Regions from separate parts of the Thermoclostridium stercorarium subsp. stercorarium DSM 8532 genome, predicted to be linked through region 3. Evidence: riboswitches for the same ligand, from Rfam matches in the RefSeq annotation. Region 3 holds a riboswitch; each other region holds the start of a gene.
What was found. A riboswitch is a leader RNA that binds a small molecule or an ion and turns the genes downstream of it on or off. The one in region 3 is predicted to bind thiamine pyrophosphate.
Positions count from the first base shown of each region.

Region 1: it holds a riboswitch for thiamine pyrophosphate, as region 3 does, so the genes downstream of both, thiC (phosphomethylpyrimidine synthase ThiC) here and thiW (energy coupling factor transporter S component ThiW) in region 3, are expected to answer to the same signal.
Region 2: it holds a riboswitch for thiamine pyrophosphate, as region 3 does, so the genes downstream of both, thiM (hydroxyethylthiazole kinase) here and thiW (energy coupling factor transporter S component ThiW) in region 3, are expected to answer to the same signal.

Region 1 covers NC_020134.1:2,522,015-2,525,190, forward strand. The annotation lists gene thiC (phosphomethylpyrimidine synthase ThiC) at 1-1,236, opposite strand, end outside; TPP riboswitch at 1,341-1,446, opposite strand; gene CST_RS10925 (nucleoside hydrolase) at 1,520-2,410, opposite strand; gene CST_RS10930 (putative Ig domain-containing protein) at 2,650-3,176, opposite strand, start outside.
Region 2 covers NC_020134.1:2,007,835-2,011,010, forward strand. The annotation lists gene CST_RS08620 (HAD family hydrolase) at 1-48, opposite strand, end outside; gene CST_RS08625 (thiamine phosphate synthase) at 71-787, opposite strand; gene thiM (hydroxyethylthiazole kinase) at 814-1,650, opposite strand; TPP riboswitch at 1,869-1,971, opposite strand; gene CST_RS08635 (cupin domain-containing protein) at 2,161-2,733, shown strand; gene CST_RS08640 (class I SAM-dependent rRNA methyltransferase) at 2,919-3,176, shown strand, end outside.
Region 3 covers NC_020134.1:2,117,600-2,120,775, forward strand. The annotation lists gene CST_RS09045 (DUF3788 domain-containing protein) at 1-551, shown strand, start outside; gene CST_RS09050 (hypothetical protein) at 693-1,403, opposite strand; gene thiW (energy coupling factor transporter S component ThiW) at 1,475-1,969, opposite strand; TPP riboswitch at 2,045-2,152, opposite strand; gene CST_RS09060 (DUF362 domain-containing protein) at 2,507-3,176, opposite strand, start outside.

The sequences.
Region 1 (3,176 bases), 400 kb from region 3:
TCCGCACATCGTACAGGTATCATCATTCTCAGGGATTGAGTTTTCCCTGTATCTCCGCGGCTTTTCGGGATCCAGGGCAAGTTCGAACATGCAATTCCAGTCAAGGTTTCTCCTTGCCTCGCTCATTTTATAGTCCCATTCTCTTGCCCCACTTATACCTTTGGCAATGTCTGCGGCATGAGCTGCTATTCTTGCAGCAATAATACCCTCTTTCATATCGTTAATATCCGGAAGCCGCAGGTGTTCGGCAGGAGTGACATAACACAAAAAGTCCGCACCGCATGATGCCGCAATTGCCCCTCCAATTGCCGCGGTGATGTGATCGTATCCGGGCGCTATATCAGTGACCAGCGGGCCAAGGACGTAAAACGGCGCACCATGGCAAAGCCTTTTTTCCAGAACTACATTGGGTGCAATCTCATTCATTGCCATATGCCCAGGCCCTTCAATCATTACCTGCACATTCCTTTCCCATGCCCTTCTCGTCAGCTCTCCCAGGACAATAAGTTCATGAATCTGCGCGGCATCAGTTGAATCATTTATACTTCCTGGCCTTAACGCATCACCGAGACTAATTGTTACATCATACTTTTCACATATTTCCAAAAGCCTGTCGAACTGCTCATAAAACGGGTTTTCCCTTCCGGTCAGTTCCATCCACGCAAACAATAATGCCCCTCCTCTTGATACAATGTTTGTAAGCCTTTGGTTTTGCTTAAAACGCCGCGCCGTTTCCCTGTTTATTCCTGCATGAACGGTCATAAAGTCCACACCGTCTTTTGCGTGCTGTTCAACCACATTGAAAAATTCGTCGGCGGAAATTTTATCAAGTTCCTTATTGTAAAAGCCTGTCACGTCATATACAGGCACCGTTCCTATCATTACCGGAGACATTTCTATAAGTTTTTTTCTGAATTCATGCGTTTTGCCGTAGGAACTTAAATCCATTATTGAGTCGGTTTTTAAATCAATCGCCGTTCTTGCCTTCTCAAGCTCAATGTCAAAATTACGGCAGTCCCGCGAAATACCTATGTTAACATTTATTTTGGTTCTAAGCCCTTCACCGATCCCTGCCGGGTCAAGGCCTTTATGATTTCTGTTCGCAGGTATGACCACCCTTCCGCAGGCAACAAGTTCCCGGATTTTTTCGGCAGACACCCCTTCTTTTCTTGCAACAGTTCTCATTTCGTCGGTTATAATACCTTTTCTGGCAGCGTCCATTTGCGTCGTATACATTTGGCAGTTTCCCTCCTGCTTCTTTTTTTAACGATTTAAGCCTTTTTTGTACCCCATTAAATATATAAAAACGCTTACCTTCGAAGGTAAGCGTGAATGTCAATAATTATAAAAGTCAGCTTCCCTCCGGCGGTACTAACCGCATCAGGTTCAAAGGGTTAAGAGGATAATCCTCTTTCTCAGCCTTTGAAGGCACCCCCAGCTTTAATGCCTTATTCTGTTTCTAAACTATTCTGCCTTGATCTTATCGGTGCTTTATCAAATTTCAAAATTACCTTCAGTTTTATTCCCCATAATGCAACTTTAGCTTAGCAAAAAAATCTTCCAGTGTAAAGCGCGGATCGACGTAATTATAAACACCTATAAACCGTTCATTCTGGTAATGCACATACCGCATGTCCGGCGTTATTCGCGGCGCAGGCTTCATTTCATAATGATACTCGTGCGGATCCAAAAGCAGGCTTACCGCCGGCGAGTCTCCAAGACTCCACATTTCTCCTTTTGGAAAGCGCATATTGTCTTTCAATTTAAAATTCAAATCATAAAGCTGCCGGAATAAATATTCGCCGATTTTGCCGTAAGGCTTTACCTTCACCGCCAGGCTTACCCTCATTGTGGTGTAAACATTACGCGGTACCTGCCATAACGGTATGTTTGAACGCATTACAACGTTTGCGGCGTCGATGTCATTGCCAAGGTTAAATTCCCTTTCGCCATTTGGCCACGCACCGCCACCAATCCATATCGCCGTAAGCCTGTTTTCAATGGCGGGCTCTTTCAGGTAAGCCGAAGCCAAATCTGTTAGCGGGCCGAGGAATATCACATATAACGGCTTATCACTGTCAGACATGGCCTCGCGGATAATCAGGTCGGCACTTTCCGAAGGCATTGGCGTATGTTCATCGGGGATCTTTGCTTCGGCCCCGTGATATACTTTAACCTCACTGGTCAAATCCATAAGTTCAAGTATTTTAACACATTCCTCATAACTTTCCTGCATGGATTTCGCCGTGCGCTGAGTGCCAAAATGAGCCGCAATTATACCTTTAACAATAAATCTCGGCGTAAGTAACGCATGCACAATGGCAAACTGGTCGTCGGCCTCGTTTTTGGCATCGGTGTCAATAATCAGCCTTATTTTTTTGGTATCGGGAATGTCAAACCGGTGTTTCAATTGCCCCCCACCCCTTTTTCATAAAAAATTACAGTGCAGCTATATCCAGAATATAATATTATACCTGCTTAGTCAAACCATTGACACTCAATCGAAAATAATACTTATACGACTATAGACCTTCTATTTATTACTGTGACTATAAATTTTTATATTTAATATTACTTCCTGCGATAAAACCAAAACAGACTTCGGCTCTGTCTCCATACTCTCAGATTTCAAAAAACAGCCTTTTCCTATTATTTTGATATTTCGTTTTTAATTATGGTGTCCGCAATGATGTGTCCGCTCAGTATGAACTCTCCTGCATTTATTACAACCGTTCCCTTCGGTGCATAAATCAGCCCGTTTAACTCAAATTTCGAAGCATTTATTTCAATGTTTCCCTTTTCAGAACATATTACAATTTTCCCACCTTCAATGCCTTTGAGCCGGGAGACATTTAAAGATATGCCGCCGGTTGCAAAAATTCCTGCTGAGATATCTAACGACTCACAATTAATTGTTACATCCCCGTCAACAGCCAAAGGCGCTGTTATACTTGCCCGACTGCCGCTATAGCTCTTATTTGCAAAATAACGTATTCCGTTTTTCAATATTTCTGATTTTATATCATCCGCCCATTCAGGCATTCCAATAAATTCCGCACCGGCCTGCCTGTTTTTAACGTTTATGTGTTTCCCTAATGTCACGATTTCACCAGCTGCTTTGCAAATACCGTCCACCGAAAAATTAAAGCCATGGAACAGAAAATTATTGTTTGTGT
Region 2 (3,176 bases), 110 kb from region 3:
CGAGTCCAGTATTACCCCGTCTATGTCAAAAATAACCCCTTTAATCATATTCCCACCTGTTTTCGGTTTATTAATTTTTCCTTCCGGCTTCGGTATGGAGTTTCCACGCATTTACAAGTTCCAGGGCAGCCTGTTTGGGATCATCGGCTCCGGCCACTGCGGATACAACGAAGAAACCGGCGGCTCCGGTCCGCGCAAGCTGAGGTATATCAGCAACCTTCACGCCTCCACCCACTACTACAGGAATTTTGCTGAGCCTTACTATCTCTGCAATTTCCTCAAAACTTCTGGTTTTTATTTTTCCGTCTGTATCGAGCCCGCAATCAGGCTTAGTCATTGTTTCATGCACCGGTCCGACTCCAAAATAATCAATTCCCGAAACATCTGCTGTTTTTATATACTCAATCATTTCATGGGTTCTTGCCGACAGCCCGACAACCGAGTCCTCTCCCAGATATTCCCTGCATACGTCCACAGGTATATCCGACTGCCCCACGTGCACACCGTCGACTTTTATTCCCTGCTTTCTTGCAGCCAGAACAACGTCCAGCCGGTCGTCCACAAGCAGGGCCACATTATCGGATTTTCCCAACAGGGCTATTACTTCCGCGGCCTCACGTGTTAATTCAATAAGTTCCCTGGCAGATGCAACCTTGGATCTGATTTGTATACATGTGAACCCGGCTTCAACTGCGTCTTTAATAATTTTTTTCACAGGTCTTCCGTTCGTATTTTCCGGACCTATCACCAGGTATGCGGATATATCCAAATTTTTTCTTATACTCACTGATTTCACCTCCCAGATCGTTACAATTAAATCTCTTCAATATCAAACCTATTGTCGGCAATATCTTCCGGACTTGCCTTGTAAAGTTCGTCAAGAAAACGGACCTGAAAACTTCCGGGGCCAAGGACCTTATTTTCAGCACGGGTTGCAGCCAGATTGAACACCGCGGTTCCCGTCAGCGCGGCGATAAAAGGTGATGCAGCCGTTGCATAAACCGCGATAACTCCACCTAAAGCACAGCCTGCGCCGGTAATTTTTTGCATAAAGTGCGATCCACCGTAAGAGTAAACTATAACCGAACCGTCGGTTATTAAATCGGTTTCGCCGGATACGGCAACGGCCCCGCCGGTCCATCTGGCTAACGCAACGGCCGCTGCTTTTGCCGAGTCTACTGAATCTGTTGAATCAACGCCACGAACATTGGAAGCTTTAGTGCCGCCTTCCAGTTCCCATAATCCCGCCAATGCCATAATTTCAGAAGCATTGCCCCTTATTACGGAGGGTTTATACTCTTTAAACCGCTGTAACATCCGGTTTCTGAGTGAACCAATTCCCACCGCCACAGGATCAAGCACCCATGGTTTACGTAATTCATACAGCACTCTTGCCACATGAGGCAAAGTCTGCTCATGAACCGGCAAAAGAGTTCCCACGTTCACATATGTAGCTCCGCCCGCTTTTGCCAAAGCTTCAGCTTCCTCGGGCAGATAAACCATTGCTGCCGAGCCCCCGACGGCAAGTTGTGCATTTGCAACAAAATTAATTGTTACCATATTGGTAATCGAGCCTGCCATGGGATTTGTCCGTTTCACCGTTTCAACCGTCCGGATGATTTGCTCCCGGATCTCCTGTTTTGTGATCATGCTTGACTCTCCTTTCGTCTTATATTTTAATTTTACTTAAATGGGAAATTCATCAAATAATGAGGGGAACTGTTGGGTAATATACATTATCCGCCGGCCGAAACAAACGAGTTGATTCCTGGACATGTAATTTTAAGAGAATTTGTCTCCTGTATTTCGGTTTTCATAAAAAAACACTCCCCCCTGGTGGAGAGAGCTGTTATTTATCATTTAATATTAATCTGATAAAAACTGCTTCCCTACACCAGTGTTAACTGACAGGTTCAAAGGGTCAGGTCTTACCTTTCTCAACTCGTTTAACGAGTTCCCCCGCAGTTTTTATTATAAAGTACCATTTATGGTCCTTAATGTCAAGAGACCCGTAAAATTTTATTTGAAAATTACTTATATATAAACAAATTGCATCTCTTCTTAAATAACTTTGCACACAAAAAAATAAAGAATAAACACATCTGTTTTACATAAAGCATATATTATTCATGTAGGAAATTTAAAGGAAATGAGGTAATTATGCGCAGGATATACCATTACCCGCACTATACTGGCTTTAAAAAAACAAATCCAAATGTTATCTATCGTCGATACAGTTTAAATAAACCAACGGAATTCCATATGCAGGACAGGGACAGCCATATTCATAATTTTTCTCATCACGATAACCCTGTAACAGAATTAAAGGATTACGGCCCCGAGCCATTTGTTATAAATATTGAAAGGGCCACAAAACAAAATAATACATTCCGCACTGCATTATGGACGGGTAAATATATGCAGCTTACACTGATGAGTATTGGTGTGGGTGAAGATATCGGTCTGGAAATACACCCTAACGTCGACCAGTTTATACGCATCGAAGAAGGCACCGGACTCGTAAAAATGGGCGACAGCAAGCATAACCTGAATTACCAAAAGGATGTATCCGACGGTTATATAATTATAATACCTGCCGGTAAGTGGCATAATATAATAAATACCGGAAACAGGCCGTTAAAACTTTATTCCATATACGCACCCCCTCAACATCCTCGCGGAACGGTTCATGAAACAAAAGAAATTGCAGAGGCCGCTGAAAAAAACAATTGAGTATGTGTTTTGACATTTTCTTATAATCAGTTTTCTATGGGAACTGAACTTCGCCATAGAAAGCTTTTTTATTTAAATGCTATATTGCATAATATTACGGCTTTTAAGCTGATAATGCCTGTATTGAAGGCATAAGATAAAATATGTTAAAATGACGCAGAAAAAAGCTTCGAAAGGTGAAACAAGTGAAACAGATACGACCATATCCCAAAGTAATAATATCTAAGAAAGCCGAACGCAGTGTCAGAGACGGGCATCCATGGATATACGGGGAAGAAATCCGTGAAACAGAAGGCGAACCCCAAAACGGCGGACTGGTGGATGTGTTTGCCGGAAATGCTTTTCTTGGCACGGGTTTTTACAATAATAACAGCAAAATTACCGTCAGGCTCATTTCACGTAATGCCAATGATGTGTTTGACGACCGTTTCTGGCGGCGCCGC
Region 3 (3,176 bases):
CAGAAAGAGAAAAGTTTGAAGCAATAAGGCATGAGTTTCCGCTTGAGATACAACAGCTTTACGACCGTGCACATACCTTCCACGATGGTAAATGGCTCTTTATTAGCGTTTACGATTTAAAAACTCTGGAAGCTGTGAAGAAGCTGATACTTATTAAGAAAAAGCCGAATCGCAAGCCGTTTTCAAAAGAAAACGCCGTTTATGGCAAATGTGGGCATCGATGTGATTTATGCGTGCATTACACTGGTATAACCGAAGAATTTAGAGAAATGCTAATCCCGCATCTTAATGCGGTATATGGTAAATCCGCTTGGGATATGCGTTGCACTGGCTGTGATACAACCAATTGCCACTGCTATCAGGATGGACATGGGTTATGTGAGCCGTTAAAATGTTTACATACAAAACAGCTTAATTCTTGCTTTGATTGTGTAGATTATCCCTGTGCACAAGCAACCGTTGGATACAGACAATTGGAGCACAAAAATATTTCTGCCGATGATGTTACATGGGCGATTTTACCTTATGTTCCATATCAGTATGAAAAGTAATACCAAATTAATTAATTTGATATATTTCTACATAATCACAGCTTATTATCATTTGTACAAGGTTTGATTCCAATAATCAAAATTATTCACACTTACACTCCCAATGGTATGCTTCTACGTTATATCTCTCCCAATCGGTATTCACTTAATCTTATTCTTTATCTTATTCTTAATACGAATGCCTGCCTCAACGTGCATAATCCAGTGTCGTGACAAAGGCATTTGTATAAGTCCTTTAACATCCTTATTGCACCAGTAATCTATCAACCATACTGCTTTTTCATCTGAGCTCACAACATTCAGTTCACGGATTCTGCGTTTGTCCTCATCACCGAACTTTCTTTTAAGCTCAGTGTAGTCAATTGATCTTAACCATTCGTCGGTGGAGGTTTTAACAGCTGTAATATACTCATACAAGACATCCAGATTCAGACACTTTGAAAACTCGGAAATCTGCTCTTTTACAAGCTCATTTCCTGTTGTAATAATAGGTGAATTCATTCTCTTCTGATAATTTCCTTCAAAGAAAACTTGTCGGTTATTTTTAATCAACGTATGTACAACAATATCCTCAATTCTTGAAATGTGCCATATTGAATACGCAATAGTTTTACTGTGATAACCGTTTGCATTTATGAATGGAATAGCGCAATAATCTTTTTCGTCCAGCTCATCTTTCCAGGACATGACCTCTTGCATCAATATTTCCCGAAGCTGTAAAAGTGTATTTATTCCATCAGTGAATGATGTCCTGGTCAGTTGTTTCTGCATGATCTTGTTCATTTCCGACCATTCTTTATTCATAATAACTTTCATCTCCTTTATTATCTGCGCTCTGTTATATCTGAACATATCTCTTCGAGCACCTGTTCCAGCCCTTTGCAGAAGCCTGACAGAGAACATCAACACGAGCATAAAACAACTTATTTGGCAATTAGTTTTTTTAATAAAGGTATTCTATCGATTATTTTTAAAAGAGAATAACCAATAATGCTCCCACCAGCAGTACTCACCAAAAATGGCAGGACAAAGAAAAATACTGCCACTTCCTGCCCTAAAACAAACTTAGCGATGGGGTAACAGGCAATACCCCCTAAAATACCTGTTCCAAAAACTTCCCCCAATACAGCTAAATAATATTTTTTACTTTTACGAAACAGAAGTCCTGCTAAAAAAGCTCCGAAAATACTGCCGGGAAAAGCCAGCAGGGATCCGGTCCCCAGAATATTTCTTAATAGTGAGATGATAAAGGCATTTGCCAAAGCATAACCAGGTCCCAGGAGCACACCTGACAAAACATTAATGGTATGCTGAATGGGAAAACACTTGGATACACCTACCGGAATATAAATAACATGGGCTAACAGTGTACCTAAGGCAATAAGTAATGCTGATAAAGTGAGTTTTCGGGTAGACATACCAATTCCTCTTTACCAAGCACTGGGAAATCAAGCACATGGAAAAAGAAAATGCACAATCCAGGTAATGGGATTGTGCTGAGAGTTGCACTTGCCAACGCCGGCATTACCCAGATCAGGTCAAGGGTAAAGACCTAAAAGGTCCACTCTCAGCCGGTTTTACCAGCTCCCATAGTGCTTACTTAATACTTATTACTTTATAATTTATTTTAGTATAAAAGGAATATTTTGTAAAGCGGCATTTCCGAATAATTCCTATTTTTAACTGTGGACCTTTATTCCTCCATTCTCTACATATCTTTCTATGTGCTACGTCCGCACAATACACTTTTCTGTATGTCAGATCACTATTTTGCAGATATTTGTCCCACTGAGCATCAGCTCCGATAATCCTCGGGAAATGCCAACGGATTCATCGGTCATTTTAAAAATCGCCATTTACGGGAATATATCAATATATAAACTGCGAGCACATCAGTTAGACTACCTGTGTTGTAAAATAAAGAAACCTCGCAGTGTTGTAACCATGTGCTGATATTATTTTACTATAATGGCATGTTGCGGACAGATCTCCTGGCAGCAGAAACAACGGATGCATTTTCTGTAGTCGTAGACGGGAATATTATCTTTTCCTTTTTTAAAAGTGACAGCACGGCCTTTCACAGGGCAGTGATTCACGCATATGCCGCATTTCACACACTTACCCGCATCAATATACGGCCTTCTTGTAAATCTGCCTGTAACCTTAGACAGCAGGCTGAGAACGCTAAGTCGATCCTTTTCACGGGACACGTCGAAATCCTTCTTCCCGAAGCGTGAAAACATTTCGTCAAAGCTTATATCTGTAAGAATCCCGTTATCAAGAAGCATCAGCGCAATTTCGTTCTCTCTGCATGTTCCAATTCCTGCAACCATTCCCTGAGTATTCGTGGGAACAAGAACAGGATCCAAATCCACAAGTCTGGCAAAGACTGTATCAATTGCCACCGGATCCGCTGAAATAATAATCAGCCCCATTTCCGTAGGCGTTCCGGAGCCCGGGCCGTTACCTTCCATGGCGACAACCGCATCCATTACATGAAGGCGCGGTTTCACCAGATTATGTATGTCAACCAGCATTTCTGAGAATTTTGCCGCGTTAGGATATCTTACATGCCCTTGCGCTTTTCTTGTACCACAGATCAAACCATACATATTTTTGACTGCG